DNA from 2 places in the Paenibacillus sp. FSL R5-0470 genome. Region 2 is predicted to be linked to the other one. Evidence: a T-box and tRNA genes for the amino acid it is inferred to sense, from the RefSeq annotation. Region 2 holds a T-box; the other holds one or more tRNA genes.
The links. A T-box is a leader RNA that pairs with one kind of tRNA and senses whether it is charged. The one in region 2 lies ahead of trpS (tryptophan--tRNA ligase), so its partner is inferred to be a tRNA-Trp.
Positions count from the first base shown of each region.

Region 1: it has a tRNA-Trp gene. The T-box ahead of trpS (tryptophan--tRNA ligase) is inferred to sense a tRNA for this amino acid. The anticodon was not compared.

Region 1 covers NZ_CP150238.1:5,929,748-5,937,436, reverse strand. Annotated here, with positions in the region: rRNA gene MKY99_RS26240 (23S ribosomal RNA) at 1-947, shown strand, start outside; rRNA gene rrf (5S ribosomal RNA) at 1,023-1,139, shown strand; tRNA gene MKY99_RS26230 (tRNA-Ile) at 1,198-1,274, shown strand; tRNA gene MKY99_RS26225 (tRNA-Asn) at 1,278-1,353, shown strand; tRNA gene MKY99_RS26220 (tRNA-Ser) at 1,359-1,451, shown strand; tRNA gene MKY99_RS26215 (tRNA-Glu) at 1,468-1,539, shown strand; tRNA gene MKY99_RS26210 (tRNA-Val) at 1,546-1,621, shown strand; tRNA gene MKY99_RS26205 (tRNA-Met) at 1,639-1,715, shown strand; tRNA gene MKY99_RS26200 (tRNA-Asp) at 1,742-1,819, shown strand; tRNA gene MKY99_RS26195 (tRNA-Phe) at 1,830-1,905, shown strand; tRNA gene MKY99_RS26190 (tRNA-Thr) at 1,926-2,001, shown strand; tRNA gene MKY99_RS26185 (tRNA-Tyr) at 2,007-2,092, shown strand; tRNA gene MKY99_RS26180 (tRNA-Trp) at 2,101-2,174, shown strand; tRNA gene MKY99_RS26175 (tRNA-His) at 2,211-2,286, shown strand; tRNA gene MKY99_RS26170 (tRNA-His) at 2,327-2,399, shown strand; tRNA gene MKY99_RS26165 (tRNA-Gln) at 2,421-2,495, shown strand; tRNA gene MKY99_RS26160 (tRNA-Gly) at 2,502-2,576, shown strand; tRNA gene MKY99_RS26155 (tRNA-Cys) at 2,589-2,662, shown strand; tRNA gene MKY99_RS26150 (tRNA-Leu) at 2,677-2,755, shown strand; gene MKY99_RS26145 (AraC family transcriptional regulator) at 2,889-3,641, opposite strand; gene MKY99_RS26140 (BMP family ABC transporter substrate-binding protein) at 3,965-5,104, shown strand; gene MKY99_RS26135 (ABC transporter ATP-binding protein) at 5,207-6,769, shown strand; gene MKY99_RS26130 (ABC transporter permease) at 6,762-7,689, shown strand, end outside.
Region 2 covers NZ_CP150238.1:5,793,474-5,801,162, reverse strand. Annotated here, with positions in the region: gene MKY99_RS25640 (M3 family oligoendopeptidase) at 1-133, shown strand, start outside; gene MKY99_RS25635 (O-methyltransferase) at 495-905, shown strand; gene MKY99_RS25630 (alpha/beta-type small acid-soluble spore protein) at 1,054-1,284, opposite strand; gene MKY99_RS25625 (aldose 1-epimerase) at 1,487-2,461, opposite strand; T-box leader at 2,596-2,833, shown strand; gene trpS (tryptophan--tRNA ligase) at 2,895-3,881, shown strand; gene MKY99_RS25615 (hypothetical protein) at 3,883-4,071, opposite strand; gene MKY99_RS25610 (metal-dependent hydrolase) at 4,180-5,181, opposite strand; gene cyoE (heme o synthase) at 5,424-6,356, shown strand; gene MKY99_RS25600 (SCO family protein) at 6,374-6,997, shown strand; gene MKY99_RS25595 (DNA primase) at 7,123-7,470, opposite strand; gene MKY99_RS25590 (MFS transporter) at 7,602-7,689, opposite strand, start outside.

The DNA of each region.
Region 1 (7,689 bases), 140 kb from region 2:
GTCAGGTAAATTCTGACCCGCACGAATGGCGTAACGACTTGGGCGCTGTCTCAACGAGAGATCCGGTGAAATTTTAATACCTGTGAAGATGCAGGTTACCCGCGACAAGACGGAAAGACCCCATGGAGCTTTACTGCAGCTTGATATTGAATTTGGGTACGATCTGTACAGGATAGGTGGGAGCCGTAGAAATCGGAGCGCAAGCTTCGGTGGAGGCGCCGTTGGGATACCACCCTGATCGTATCTAGGTTCTAACCTAGTACCCTTACCGGGTACGGGGACCGTGTCAGGCGGGCAGTTTGACTGGGGCGGTCGCCTCCTAAAGAGTAACGGAGGCGTTCCAAGGTTCCCTCAGAATGGTTGGAAATCATTCGAAGAGTGCAAAGGCATAAGGGAGCTTGACTGCGAGACCTACAAGTCGAGCAGGGACGAAAGTCGGACTTAGTGATCCGGTGGTACCGCATGGAAGGGCCATCGCTCAACGGATAAAAGCTACCCTGGGGATAACAGGCTTATCTCCCCCAAGAGTCCACATCGACGGGGAGGTTTGGCACCTCGATGTCGGCTCATCGCATCCTGGGGCTGAAGTAGGTCCCAAGGGTTGGGCTGTTCGCCCATTAAAGCGGTACGCGAGCTGGGTTCAGAACGTCGTGAGACAGTTCGGTCCCTATCTGTCGTGGGCGCAGGAAATTTGAGAGGAGCTGTCCTTAGTACGAGAGGACCGGGATGGACGTACCGCTGGTGCACCAGTTGTTTCGCCAGAAGCATGGCTGGGTAGCTACGTACGGACGGGATAAGCGCTGAAAGCATCTAAGCGTGAAGCCCCCCTCAAGATGAGATTTCCCAATTAGTAAGACCCCTTGAAGACGACGAGGTAGATAGGTTGGAGGTGGAAGTGCAGTAATGCATGGAGCTGACCAATACTAATCGGTCGAGGGCTTATCCTATACTTAATACGCAAATTCAATTCGGATTCAGTTTTCAGGCGACTCAAGCCTGAGCATTTACGATGTAAATGCCCGTTTGGTGGCGATAGCGGAGGGGTTCCACACGTACCCATCCCGAACACGACCGTTAAGCCCTCCAGCGCCGATGGTACTTGGACCGAAGGGTCCTGGGAGAGTAGGACGTCGCCAAGCGGACAACCACATTACCCGTGGTATTTTTTTTGCCCTTAATATTGATGTGTCTTAAAAAGGGCCTTTAGCTCAGCTGGTTAGAGCGCACCCCTGATAAGGGTGAGGTCGGTGGTTCGAGTCCACTAAGGCCCACCATATTCCCTGATAGCTCAGTTGGTAGAGCACTCGACTGTTAATCGAGTTGTCACAGGTTCGAGTCCTGTTCGGGGAGCCATTTATGGAGAGGTGTCCGAGTTTGGCCGAAGGAGCACGATTGGAAATCGTGTAGGCGCCACAAGCGTCTCGAGGGTTCGAATCCCTCTCTCTCCGCCATAAAGTTTATTAGCATGGCCCGTTGGTCAAGGGGTTAAGACACCTCCCTTTCACGGAGGTAACATGGGTTCGAATCCCATACGGGTCATAACATGGAGGCTTAGCTCAGCTGGGAGAGCATCTGCCTTACAAGCAGAGGGTCGGGGGTTCGATCCCCTCAGCCTCCACCATATTCATTTAAGAACGACGCGGGGTGGAGCAGCCCGGTAGCTCGTCGGGCTCATAACCCGAAGGCCGCAGGTTCAAATCCTGCCCCCGCAACCAATTTTCATTAAGAAATTATATCTTTTGGAACCGTGGTGTAGTTGGCCTAACATGCCTGCCTGTCACGCAGGAGATCGCGAGTTCGAATCTCGTCGGTTCCGCCATTTTTACCTTGGCTCGATAGCTCAGTCGGTAGAGCAGAGGACTGAAAATCCTCGTGTCGGCGGTTCGAATCCGTCTCGAGCCACCATATAGTATACAACTTAATATGCCGGTGTAGCTCAATTGGTAGAGCAACTGACTTGTAATCAGTAGGTTGGGGGTTCAAGTCCTCTCGCCGGCACCATCTTTGGGGGATTAGCGAAGTGGCCAAACGCATCAGACTGTAAATCTGCTCACGTACGTGTTCGGTGGTTCGAATCCATCATCCCCCACCATTTTTTTTAGGGGCATAGTTTAAAGGTAGAACAACGGTCTCCAAAACCGTTGGTGTGGGTTCAATTCCTGCTGCCCCTGCCAATCTTTATCTAAAGTCTTTCTCTAAAGTTTAATATGGCGGTCGTGGCGAAGGGGTTAACGCACCGGTTTGTGGATCCGGCATTCGTGGGTTCAAGTCCCATCGGTCGCCCCATTTACTTTAAGAAGAACAGCAACAATATTAGTTTAATATGGCGATTGTGGCGAAGTGGTTAACGCACCGGATTGTGGTTCCGGCATTCGTGGGTTCGAGACCCATCAGTCGCCCCTTTTATTTTAAAATGTTATTGGGGATTAGCCAAGCGGTAAGGCAACGGACTTTGACTCCGTCACGCATAGGTTCAAATCCTATATCCCCAGCCATTTTATGCGGACGTGGCTCAGCGGTAGAGCATCGCCTTGCCAAGGCGAGGGTCGCGGGTTCGATTCCCGTCGTCCGCTCCAAAGTTTTCGTATGGCGCCATAGCCAAGTGGTAAGGCAAAGCTCTGCAAAAGCTTTATCCCCAGTTCAAATCTGGGTGGCGCCTCCATTAAGTTCATATGTGCCGGCGTGGCGGAATGGCAGACGCGCTCGACTCAAAATCGAGAGGGAAACCGTGGAGGTTCGAGTCCTCTCGCCGGTATATCAAAAAGGTTTGTAAAGTCGCTTATATAAGTAACTTTACAAACCTTTTTTCTTTGTCTTTGAGCTTTTATTCTTAAGCCGTTGAATTAGAGGCGTCTCTAATCAACGGCCTTTTTGTGTGGAGTTTTGTTTTATTGACTGCTTAGTCGGAATGCTCGTGGGGTGAGACCAATTTCACGTTTAAACATATTGCAGAATTGGGCGTCATTCACAAACCCAGCAGCAGCTGATACTTCAGAGATATGCATTTGGGTATGTTGCAAGAGAGACTTTGCATAATCCAGACGTTTCAATAGTAGATAGCGCAGAGGTGAAGAACCGAATCGTTCTTTAAATAAATGGCGGAAACGATCATAGCTGTATCCAGACATCTCAGAAAGTGTTGCGACCGATAGCTTATGGCGGTAATGCTCATTCATATAGTTTAGAACATATTGGACTCTGTCTTCCGTTGGTGATTGAAACCCGGAGGCACTAAGAAGCCGTATCAGATGAACAGTGATTTCGCTCATTTGAAGGTTCAATAGTTCAGAGAATCCATCTTGTTTACGCGTAAACTCTGCTTTCATTCGAAGCAAGATCTGTAGAACAGTATGGTCTTTATCATCTTCATATACGCCTTGCAAATTCTCCATATTTGGGTGATTTGAATGGAAGCCTACAAATAGTATAGTAGCATCCTCGCGATGATTCTCATCATGTTTATGATTGGGTGGTATCAGCGCGAATGAAGAAGAACGAAAATGATAACTTCGCGAACCTACATTGGTAGTTCCTAAGCCGTTTAAATAATAGACTAGTTCATAACATTCATGCTGGTGTGGTGGAATATAGGTATTAACCTCATGTGCTGCATTTACAATATATAGAACACGATCCATCATGATCCTCCAATAATTATGTTTTAGCCGAATCGTACAAAAATATGACCGAAATCATATAATTATTTTCATTAATATTTGATATGATCGTATCAAGAAATCCGAAGATTAGCAACCTGACTGGCCATCTCGTTCGGAAATTAGTCGGATTATTCGTAAAAATTATAATTTTATCTCTTTTTTTGAGTGTATTCGTTAAAATCATTAAAATTTTGACAATGTTACATGAAAAATGAGAGTTTCCATCTAAATCGTGAAATATACAACGGACTAAGAAGGAGAACCTCTCAAATTACTAACCAACTATAAATAGGGGGAATAGAAAAATGAAAAAGAAAGTTCTTTCTTTGTTGTTACTAGTAGTAATGGTAATGGTCACAGCCTGTGGAAATAATACGTCGAGTAATGGATCTTCCGCGAATGCAGGATCTAACGCAGCTGAAGGTGGAGAAACAGGTTCAGGGGATAAACTCAAAGTAGTACTTCTGATTCCAGGAACGCTTGGAGATAAATCTTTCTTTGACTCTGCGAATAGCGGTTTGCAAAAGGTTAAGGATGAACTGGGTGCAGAAACAAAAGTTGTAGAAATGGGTGTCGATAAAACGAAATGGGAGCCTACGTTTAACGATATCGCCGCTGAGGACTGGGATGTTATTATTTCTGGCGGATCAGAAATTACAGAGATGTTTAATGCAACGGCTGAATTGTATCCTGACAAAAAGTTCATTAACTATGATACCGATATAGATGAAGCACCAGAGAATATGTACAACATGTCTTATGCAACAAATGAAGTATCTTTTCTAGCAGGTGCTGTAGCGGCGCTAGCTACACAATCGGATATGGAAAATGCTAATCCTGAGAATGTGATCGGTTTTGTAGGCGGCATGGATATTCCAGGAATTAACGCTTTCTTGGTAGGCTACATTCAGGGCGCTCAATATGTTGATCCTGATGTGAAGGTCGCTGTATCATATGCTGGCGATTTCGTTAACCCGGCTAAGGGCAAGGAGCTTTCGCTGATTCAATATAACTCCGGTGTGGATGTTATTTTTAACGTGGCTGGGGGTACAGGTCTTGGGATCTTTGACGCAGCTAAGGAGAAGAAGAAATATGCTATCGGTGTAGACTCCGATCAGGCGATGTTGCTTAACGATACAGATAGTGAAAAAGCAAACTTGATCGTTACTTCTTCTATTAAAAAGATTGATAGTGCTATTCTGGGTGCAGTGAAGAGATTACAAGACGGTACACTTGAGATGGGTAAACGTGATGTGTTGAGCTTTGTAGATGATGGTGTAGGCATTGCAGAGAATGAAATCTATAAAAATATCTTCCCTGCCGATCTTCAGGCTAAAGTTGAAGAAGTGAAGCAAAAGCTGATCAATAAAGAAATTACAGTAGATAACGCTATGGGAATGGAAACCTCTGAAGTAGAAGCCATTCGTAACGCAGTTAAGCCTTAAGTATAGCTATAAAGTGATAAACCTACAGTTGGAGATTCTTCTTTTAGAAGAATTCCAGCTGTATATTTTTGCAGACCTCCAAGTCGAAAGGCGTTGAGACCTATGAACAAAGCTCTGCTGGAAATGCGGGGAATTACCAAGGTGTATCCCAATGGTGTCGTTGCAAATAAAGACGTGCATTTTTCTTTACGTGAGGGAGAAATTCATGCGATTGCTGGCGAGAACGGCGCTGGTAAATCAACTTTAATGAAGATCATGTTCGGCATGGAAGAGCCTAGTGAAGGTGAAATCTTTATCAAGGGTGAAAAAGTGAAGCTGCAATCTGCTCAGGATGCCATTGATAGAGGGATTGGTATGGTTCACCAGCATTTTATGCTGGTCCCTTCTTTTACGGTAGCAGAGAACATGGTGCTGGGCATGGAACCTCGTAAGGGCGTTGGCATCAATTATGCAGAAGCTGTACGCATGACCGAAGAGACTGCGAAAAAATACAATCTGGCAGTGGATCCAAAAGCAAAAGTGGAGGATCTCACGGTTGGTATGAAGCAAAAGGTTGAAATTCTGAAGGCGCTGCTGCGTGGTGCAAAAATCCTCGTTCTGGATGAGCCGACCGCAGTGTTGACCCCACAGGAAACAGAGGAATTGTTCCGGGAGCTTAAGCAGTTAAGAGAGCAGGGTCATACGATTGTTTTTATTTCACACAAGTTGAAAGAAGTTAAAGCGATCTGTGACAGAATTACGATCATGCGTAGTGGACGTAGTGAAGGTGTCTTCCAAACGAAGGATGTCACGGAGCAAGAAATCTCACGCCTTATGGTGGGCAGAGACGTCGTGTTGAAATATGACAAGGAGATTCTGTCTATTGGCGAGCCGGTACTCATAGTGCAAGGTCTAGGTGTAAATGATGCACACGGCAAAGCGTTGCTATCAGATATCAACTTTGCGGTACGCGGGGGACAAATTATCGGGATTGCTGGTGTAGAAGGAAACGGGCAGACACAGCTCATTGAGGCTCTTACGGGTAGCCTAAGAGGGGTCTCAAGCCAAGGCTCTGTGCTAGTGAAGGGAAAAGATATTCGTGAATCGGATATTTTAAATATTCGTAAGCTTGGCGTTTCCTATATCCCAGAGGATCGGATGCATCAAGGGATAGCCAGTGATGCGAGCATAGCGGATAATCTGCTGTCCACTCAGTATCGTACAAAAGCTATGAATAAAGGCCCCTTTTTAAATGGATCACGAATTGCCAAGCTTGCAGTATCACTTGTAGAAGAATTTAAAGTCCGCTGTTCGGGACCTTCTCAGCCAATAGGTATGTTATCAGGTGGTAACATGCAGAAGGTTGTCGTAGCTAGAGAGTGTTCTACAGAACCGCAACTGCTTATTGCAGAGCAGCCGACACGGGGCGTGGATATAGGCGCGGCGCAGTTCATACATCAAAAGCTGTTGGAGCTGCGCTCAGACGATTGCGCTATTTTGCTAGTGTCAGCAGACTTAAATGAGATCTTGGAGATCAGCGATAGTCTACTAGTGATGTATGAAGGAAAGATTGTTGCCTTTTTCGAGGAGCCTTCCAAGGTTAGTGAAGAAGAATTAGGGCTTTATATGCTAGGGATTCATCGACAGGACGAGGAGCAAATCAGGAGGGCCGTAAATCATGTTTAAAGTAAAATATTTTGAATACATTCGAACATCGGCAGTAATCGTAATTGCACTCGCTATTGCTTTTCTGATCATCTCATTGGTCAGCAATCAGCCGGTGAAGACGATTGGGATATTCCTATTTGAGCCGCTATCCAGTAAAGGTCATATCGGTAATGTGATTGAGATGGCCATTCCGCTCATGTTCACTGGGCTAGCAGTTTCCTTGTTGTTCCGGGCAAATATGTTCAATTTGGGAGCTGAAGGGATTTTCTATTTCTCCGGTGTTGTAACTTCCGTGTTGGCTATTCATTTAACGCTGGACGGGTGGCTTCATCCGATCGTAGCTATTGCTGCGGGTTCTATTGTTGGTGCGTTGCTCTCGGCAATACCCGGGATCCTCAAAGCCAAATGGAATGCTAATGAGCTCGTTACATCCTTGATGTTCAATAATATTTTGTTTGGAGTAGGTTTATATCTACTGAACTATCACTTACGTGATGCAAAAGCATTTGCCAATGTATCCTACAAATTCGAGAAAACGGCACTGCTGAGTAAAATGGTACCTGGCACCCGTATTCATACCGGACTTATTATCGTTATCGTGCTTATTATTGCAGCGCATTTATTCCTATACAAGACTAAATGGGGATATGAGCTGCGAATGACAGGCATCAACCGGAACTTTGCACGTTATTCAGGCATGAAGACCGCGAAGGTTATTATACTGGTTCACTTGATTGCTGGTTTTATCGCGGGAATGGGTGGTTCCGTAGAAGTGCTAGGGATGTACAATCGATTCCAATGGACATCGTTACCAGGTTATGGCTTAGATGGTGCTCTTGTAGCGATGTTAGCCAAGAATAATCCGCTATCCGTAATCGGCGCTGCATTGTTCCTTGCATATATCCGGATCGGAGCCGACATGATGGCACGTCTATCGG
Region 2 (7,689 bases):
GATGACTTTAGAGGATTTGGTACTTAAGCATCTGGGTGTGGATCTTACGAAGCCGGACTTCTGGCAAGGCGCTACAGATCTGATTGTAGCTGACATTAATGAGTTCTTGGAGATGACGGAGCAATTAGTTTGAAAAAGTCTAAACTAAGACAAATTTAGCGGTAGAAAAAACAACAATTTTTCAGCATGAACACGCAAAAGCCCCTGATACAGGGGCTTTTTTTAATGATAAAATGTCGAAAAATCACGATTTATAAAAAGAAATATGCGATTAATCTATGGATTTCGCGCATCTATAGGGATAATAACCCAATTTTGCCGAATAATGTTGTTTGCCATTTGTTAGTAACCTATAATGAGTCTTAAGCCTTATATAAGGCACGCTAGAGTACCACTTGGCTGAACTCACAAAAATAAGCAAGCGCTTACGAAGTCGGTTCTGCGAAGTGCACTCAAATCAAGCTATGCTCACAAAACTTTTAGGAGGAGAAGTAATGCTTAAGACGGAACAACTATCATTAGCGAGACAGATGGATATGGTGTTTAAGGAGCTGCAGGAAGAATTATCGGGATTAACTTCTGGTACGGTTTTTGTGCAAATACGAAATAACATGATCGGAAAATTCGGGATACGACATAATCCTCTTTCTGGGCGAAGCGGGGGATTCACTGATGCAAAAGAAGGGATGACAGATGGACAACAGTCTTCTTTTCGACTAATGGCGCTGGAAAGCCTGAAATACAAGCGGCGTTGGACGCATGGTGAGATTTCTTATGAATTCGCCATTAGACAGGGAATGGTGATTGTAGATGCTACGTTGGAGTCCAATTATAATATGGCGAATCTAATGATTCGATCGCCTCGTAATGCCTATGCTGAAAGTTCCGAACAGTTTTTTGGTTAAGCGTTGTTTACATAAAATTTCAATAATTGTGAAAATCAAAAACCCTCCCACAGCTTCAGAAAGAAGTGTGAGAGGGCTCAAAAGCTACTCGGCTTTAGGCTTTATGCTTGATATGCCCTAGCCGGATAAAACACTTAAGATAACGTTGTTACTGACGACCAGACAGTTGTTGTTCTGCCAGTTGTACTAGACGTTTAGTGATGTAACCGCCCAGAGAACCAGTTTCGCGAGAAGTGTAGTTCCCGTAATAACCGTCAGCTGGGATCGTTACTCCAAGCTCCTGTGCTGCTTCATATTTCAACTGTTGCAATGCCGCAGTTGCTTGAGGAACGACCAGGTTATTGGAACGGCTGCTACGACCTTGACCTGCTTGACCCATGTGTGTCACCTCCTTCGCCCGTTGTGAAGATAGTATGAGCGCTAAGAGGTTAATTCATGCATCACTTCGAAAGGTTTTAAGGATGGTAATTATTAGTGAAATAAAAGTGAGGATAGAAATCCTTTATTACTAGGGATTACACAAAAAAATCGGTCTTCCCTTACGTAATCGCAAGGCAAGACCGATATAATGTATATCTGCTTTAAATCTCAGGATAGATCATTTCCAGCACGGTGGATAGATTCTGACTTTGACCGGGTTCTACCGTTAAAAGACCTGTGAAGGAAGCATCCTCGGATACATTCGGTGCATTCGCGAGCCAGGTATAGGGCTCAATACACAGAAATTGATCAGCCGGTCCTTTGGTATATAGCACCCAGTGACGGAATAGATTCTCGTCAGCAGTATAACGAAGGCCATAACCATCATCACGTAATAATAAGGCTTCTACAGGCTGTTTTTCTCCAATACGTAGAGCAGTATCAAAATTAGTTCCCTGCATGTTCATTCCGGTGTTCAAGGCTTCCAGATCACCAAGTGGAATCAGATTGCCGCTAGGGAGCAATTCATCGTTCAGTTCATAAATACTATTTACTGGGAGCTTAAGATTCCAGCGCTCAGGTTCTCCATCAATCATAAACCAGGTGTGATAACCGATCCCAAAAGGAATTCGATGATCTCCAAGATTTGTAACCTTTAAAGTTTGGGTAAATCGGGCTTCCTGAAGCCTAAACGTCATTTCGAATTTAAGTGGGATAGGGAATTGCTCCATCCAGTGTGGATCATCTTCCGTTCGGAATTCAGTAGTGACCGCGCAACCATCCTCATCTTCTTCAATATCGCTGACACACCAGGCCTGAGTTCGGTGTAGACCATGAATATGATTGTCATTAGCGGTATTCTGGTCAAATTGATAACTTGTACCCTCGAATTGAAATTGGCCCTTACGAATTCTTCCGGGTGGAATTAATAGCGGCATGCCAAAATGGTAAGGTTTTTGCATAAAGAAAGCTTGATCGCTTTCATCAGGCCGCCGTAGAATTTCCCGTTGTTTCTTGACATCAAACAATGAAATCACGTTATTTCCTAGTCGCGGCAAAAGCGTGACTTCCAGTTCACGGCTGTGCAAAATATAAGTATCATAACCGCCCCACTGCCCTTTGGTCACCTGTTTCATGAGATATGCTCCTTTATCGTAACTGTAATCGAATAGAACATGGATAACCTTATCATAACAGATTTATACGGTAGTGGTTAAGTGATTTGACAACTTCTCTTTATGGTTCTATGATGAAGGCATTAATTCATGATGATAATGTGATGACGGGGACAAGTAGGCAGGCATTGCACCTTCAGAAAGCCGGTGGTTGATGCGAACCGGTAGGACAAACCTGATGAATGGACCCCTGAGCGCCGAGCTTGAACGGGAGCTAGATACCCTAGTAGACCGGCCGGATCTTCCCCGTTAACGGAAGACTAAGGCTGTTTTTTCTTGTCCAACAAGATTAAGCAGCGAATAAGGGTGGCACCACGGTCTCACGTCCCTTGCGGATGAGGCTTTTTTTGCGTTCTCGGAAACTTAGAAATGACATCAAACGGAGGTCTATATTATGAAAAAAGTAATGTCAGGCATTCAGCCAAGCGGTTCACTTACATTGGGGAACTACATTGGAGCACTGAAAAATTTTGTGAAGCTGCAAGATGATCATCAATGTTTCTTTATGGTTGTCGATATGCATGCAATCACTGTAGCACAAGATCCTGCGGCACTGCGTGAACAGTCAGAATCCGTAGCGGCCCTCTTTATTGCAGCAGGAATTGATCCTGAACGTTCTAATGTCTATATGCAGTCGCATGTGCCACAACACGCTGAACTGGGTTGGATCATGACGACACTTACAGCAATGGGCGAGCTGGAGCGTATGACCCAGTTTAAAGATAAATCATCAGGTAAAGATTCTGTTGGCGCTGGTTTATTCGTCTATCCTTCCTTGATGGCAGCAGATATTCTTGTTTATAATGCGGATCTTGTGCCAGTTGGAGAAGATCAAAAACAACATTTGGAGCTGACTCGTGATTTAGCTGGTCGCTTCAATAATCGTTTTGGCGAATTCTTTACCATTCCGGAGCCGTACATTCCAGGGGTGGGTGCACGTATTATGTCTCTGGATGATGGCACCAAAAAAATGAGCAAGAGCAATCCTAACGCAGGCAGCTACATTGCTCTGTTAGATTCACCGGACGTGATCCGTAAAAAAATCAGCCGTGCAACGACTGATTCAGGACGTGAAGTAATTTTTGATCCAGCTAATAAGCCAGAGATCAGTAATTTGATGAGTATTTATTCCGAATGTTCTGGAATGACACTCCAGCAAATTGCCGATCGTTATGAAGGGCAAATGTATGGCGGCTTTAAGAAAGATCTTGCTGAAGTGGTTGTATCTACGCTTGAGCCTTTACAACAAAGATATAATGAAATTCGTAGCTCGGGTGCGATTACAGATATTCTTGCTGAAGGTGCTGGTCGTGCACGTATTGTTGCAACTGAGACGTTGAATGGAGTTAAAGAGCGGATGGGATTTCTGCCAGCTCGTTAATCTAATCAGCGCTTAGGCTTTCCTGTTTGCGTCTGATCTTGGCCTTGAGGATAAATCCCCAGCCAATATTCATGACACAGAGAAACCCGAGCAGAAGTGCCAACCAAAAGCTATAACTGATCGCGATTGAAGCGGCAGTAAGAATAAGAATAGAAGAACAAGCGAACCAAAGTGAAAGTCCTTTACCCATTAAGAGAGCCTTCCTTTCTATGTCTGCTAAAATGAATCCCGGAGTATGATAATAATACTCCGGGATTTTTTGTGATTATAGAATAGATCTCTGCGTAAGTCTACAGTTTCATCGTAAAGAACCAGGGTCAATGGAAAATCGTTTGTCGAGCTTCTCGCTGCTAAGCCAACCTACATAAGTATTTAAAGGTCGATATTGATTGTCCATCACTAATACAGCCACAAACGGGTATTGTTTGCGATGTAAATAACGTACGTCCCCCCAGCGCACCATATATCCTGAAGGGAGTTCCTCGACTTCGGCTACTGCATAAGAGGTGAAGTATAGAAAGGACTGAATATCAGGGTGCGACTTGGAAATCTCCACAGCAGGATGAGTCGAGCATACAGCATGTTTGAACCATTCCAGTCGGTTATTGACTAACTGCCCAACATCATAGCTACCATCTTTTTTCACTTTTACTACGTTCCAGCGCTTTAGTGAAATTGTAGGGATTACAATATAACGTTCGCCGGCATTATGATGTAAATCCTTGAGTTTGATATTACGCGTAAGGCGTGCGTGAACGACGGTTCTCCAAATATAATAAAGAATAGTACAGGCATACAGCGTAATAAATAAAGGTTGCGGTGGAACGATACCGGTGATCCAGAGAAGGATGGCTGCGATATGGCTACCAAATATAAACGGATCAAAAATGTGGATGATGTTCCATGCAATCCATTTCTCCGTGAATGGACGTGCAGCCTGAGTGCCATAGGTATTAAATAGATCAGAAAATACGTGAACACCTACACCAATGAAGCTCCAGAGCGCAATATGGCTTAGAGCTTGTAAATCAGTAAAACCAAATAAGGGCCCTAACACGAAGGAAATCAGCGCGGGCCACAGAATTAGAAAGGGTAGGGAATGTGTGATTCCTCGGTGATTTCGAATATACATTGCATTGTCCTTCAGTCGTAGCGCAGTATCGGCATCAGGAGCCTGAGAGGCGAGCACTGTTGCCAGCATAACAGCCCCGGCCAGTTTCGGATCAGAAGCAACGATGGGATCAACGAAGGAAAGCCCAGCTAAGCCTAGGCCCATAACTAAATGTGTAGCAGTATCCATTGGTCAGTTCTCCTTTGTTGTTCGGAAGTTCTCTATTAATAATTACCCAAATACAGCTCTGGTTATTAAGGGGATTGAAAAAAAATATTAAATAAATATTGTCACGTAATTGTCGAATTCATGAACTTACTGCCCCATGACTGTCAAAGTCTTCACGGGTTTGTTATGATAAAGTTAACAGCGAAGTTTTAAATACTTCGGTTAGAACGTTAGATTTTCGTTTAGAAGGAGGATCATTAGGTGTGGACAATCATATAACATTTCAAGCTTCTTCCGATTCTGCAGCCATGTCTGCAAAATCTCCACCGGAAGGTGCTAGCTGGCGTGATTTCATTGCTGTAACAAAACCCGGTATTATCCGATCTAACCTTATTGCGGCCTTTGCAGGATATTGGTTGGCCTCGGGTTGGGATGTTCATTACGGCAGATTAGTTCTGACTCTGCTCGGTACAATGCTGGTTATGGCTTCGGCCTGCGTTTTTAATAACTATTTCGACCGGGATCTGGACATGAAGATGGAAAGAACCCGTGAACGGGGGCTTCCTACAGGACGACTGAAACCAAACACTGTATTATTATACGCCATTGGGCTTGGTATTGCAGGTTTGATCGTGCTGTTTGCTTTTTCAGGTATGCTTGCCGGTCTGTTTGGAATTGTTGGTATGTTCGTTTACGTAGTAGTATACACGCTTTGGTTGAAGCGGACATCAACATGGAGCACCTCCGTAGGTGCGATTTCTGGAGCAATGCCCCCGGTAATTGGTTATGTTGCGGTTTCAGGAACGGTTGATCTAGGCGCTTGGCTGATCTTTGCCATGTTGTTTCTATGGCAACCCCCTCACTTCTGGGCGTTGGGCATTAGACGTAAAGAAGAATATAGAGCGGCAGGATTTCCATTGTTACCTGTAGTTAAAGGGACGCGACGTACGAAATTTCAGATGATTCCTTATGTAGCCCTTTTGCTGCCTATTCCAGTGTTAATGTACGCCTACGATTACGCAGGCATATTTTTTCTAATCATTTCATCAGCGTTGTCCTTGGCTTGGTTAGTATTGACCTTGATGGGCTTTAAGGCTAAAGATGATGAAGTCTGGGCGAAGAAGAATTTCCTCTTCTCCATTAACTACCTGACAGTTAGTTTGATCGTACTTGTATTGAATACGATTCACGGTTAAGAAGAGGGAGGGTATACGTGTCCGTGCAAACCTTTAAGCGTTACAAATGGACTTGGCTTCTGCTAATACTTGCTTTGATTATGGCTGGTTATCTGGCAATTAACTCTTTGAATTTAGGAAAAGAAAAATTGCCAGTAATCGGAGAAGTGCAGGACTTTTCTCTTGAAAATGTGAATGGAGACCAGGTTACTCTGGCTGATACACAAGGTAAAGCACGGCTGGTATACTTCTTTTTTACACAGTGTCCGGATGTATGTCCTATAACTACGTTTTTGTTATCTCAGACACAGAAGATTCTGGTCGAGGATGGCAGTTTTGGTAAAGATACGGGTTTTGTCTCTATCTCTTTTGATCCGAAGAATGATACTCGGGAAGCTATTAAGGCTTTTGCAGACCGGTTTCAGGCGAATTATGATGGATGGTATTTCTTGCGGGGGGATCAGGAAGAAGTTCGTAAGTTAGCGACGGATTCTTTTAAAGTACTAATCGCAGGGAATTCCAAAGAAAATTTCGTACATGCCAACCGTATAGCGTTAGTTGACCGAGACAATCAACTTCGTGCATTGTATGACGCAGGAGATACGGAGAACGTAACTCCTGAATTTCTTGCCGATCAGCTGACGAAATTGGCTCGGGAATAAAATATCAAACATTAAAAACGCCTTTTTCGAATCCCTCTTTATTGAGCGGATAACGAAAAAGGCGTTTTTTTAAATATACGATAGTATAAGTTTCATGCTATACATTATCCTTATACTTGTTTCAGCTAAAATGGAAGTGGTTCAGGGTAGATGATGAAATCTTCTAATCCGGCTTTTTCGAGCTGAGTGATGTTGTATTCATCAGGCGTACCCTCCACACCAGCATATCCGCGACGAGTATAAATATGATCGGCATCAGGGAAGGCATCCCGGAGCACACTGCGTATTTTTTTGCCAGAGCTATCGTTATCCAAATAAAGGTATACTTCTCCATCTCCTACTTGTTGCCGGAGGGATTCTAATTTTAGTGTATTTAATGTACCAAATGTACATAGGATTTCTACTTCCGGTACCAGCACGCGCCGTAATCTGCTGCGATCGTTCTTACCTTCGACAATAATCGTTATGGACATTAGCTGACAATCACCTCCGGGAATGGGTCTAAGCTTCAGGCTCATTATAGTTTACCGAAGGATCGTCATTTTTAACAACTGTTTCTGCAAGAAAGTCTTCATTCCCCGGGAAATGTCGTAAAAGCAAAGAATCATGCGGCTCGCCCGTTCCATTTGGAAGTGAGGTTCGATAGTTTACCAGTGTTTTTAGGTGGAAGAAGAAGCAATGCTACCATTAAT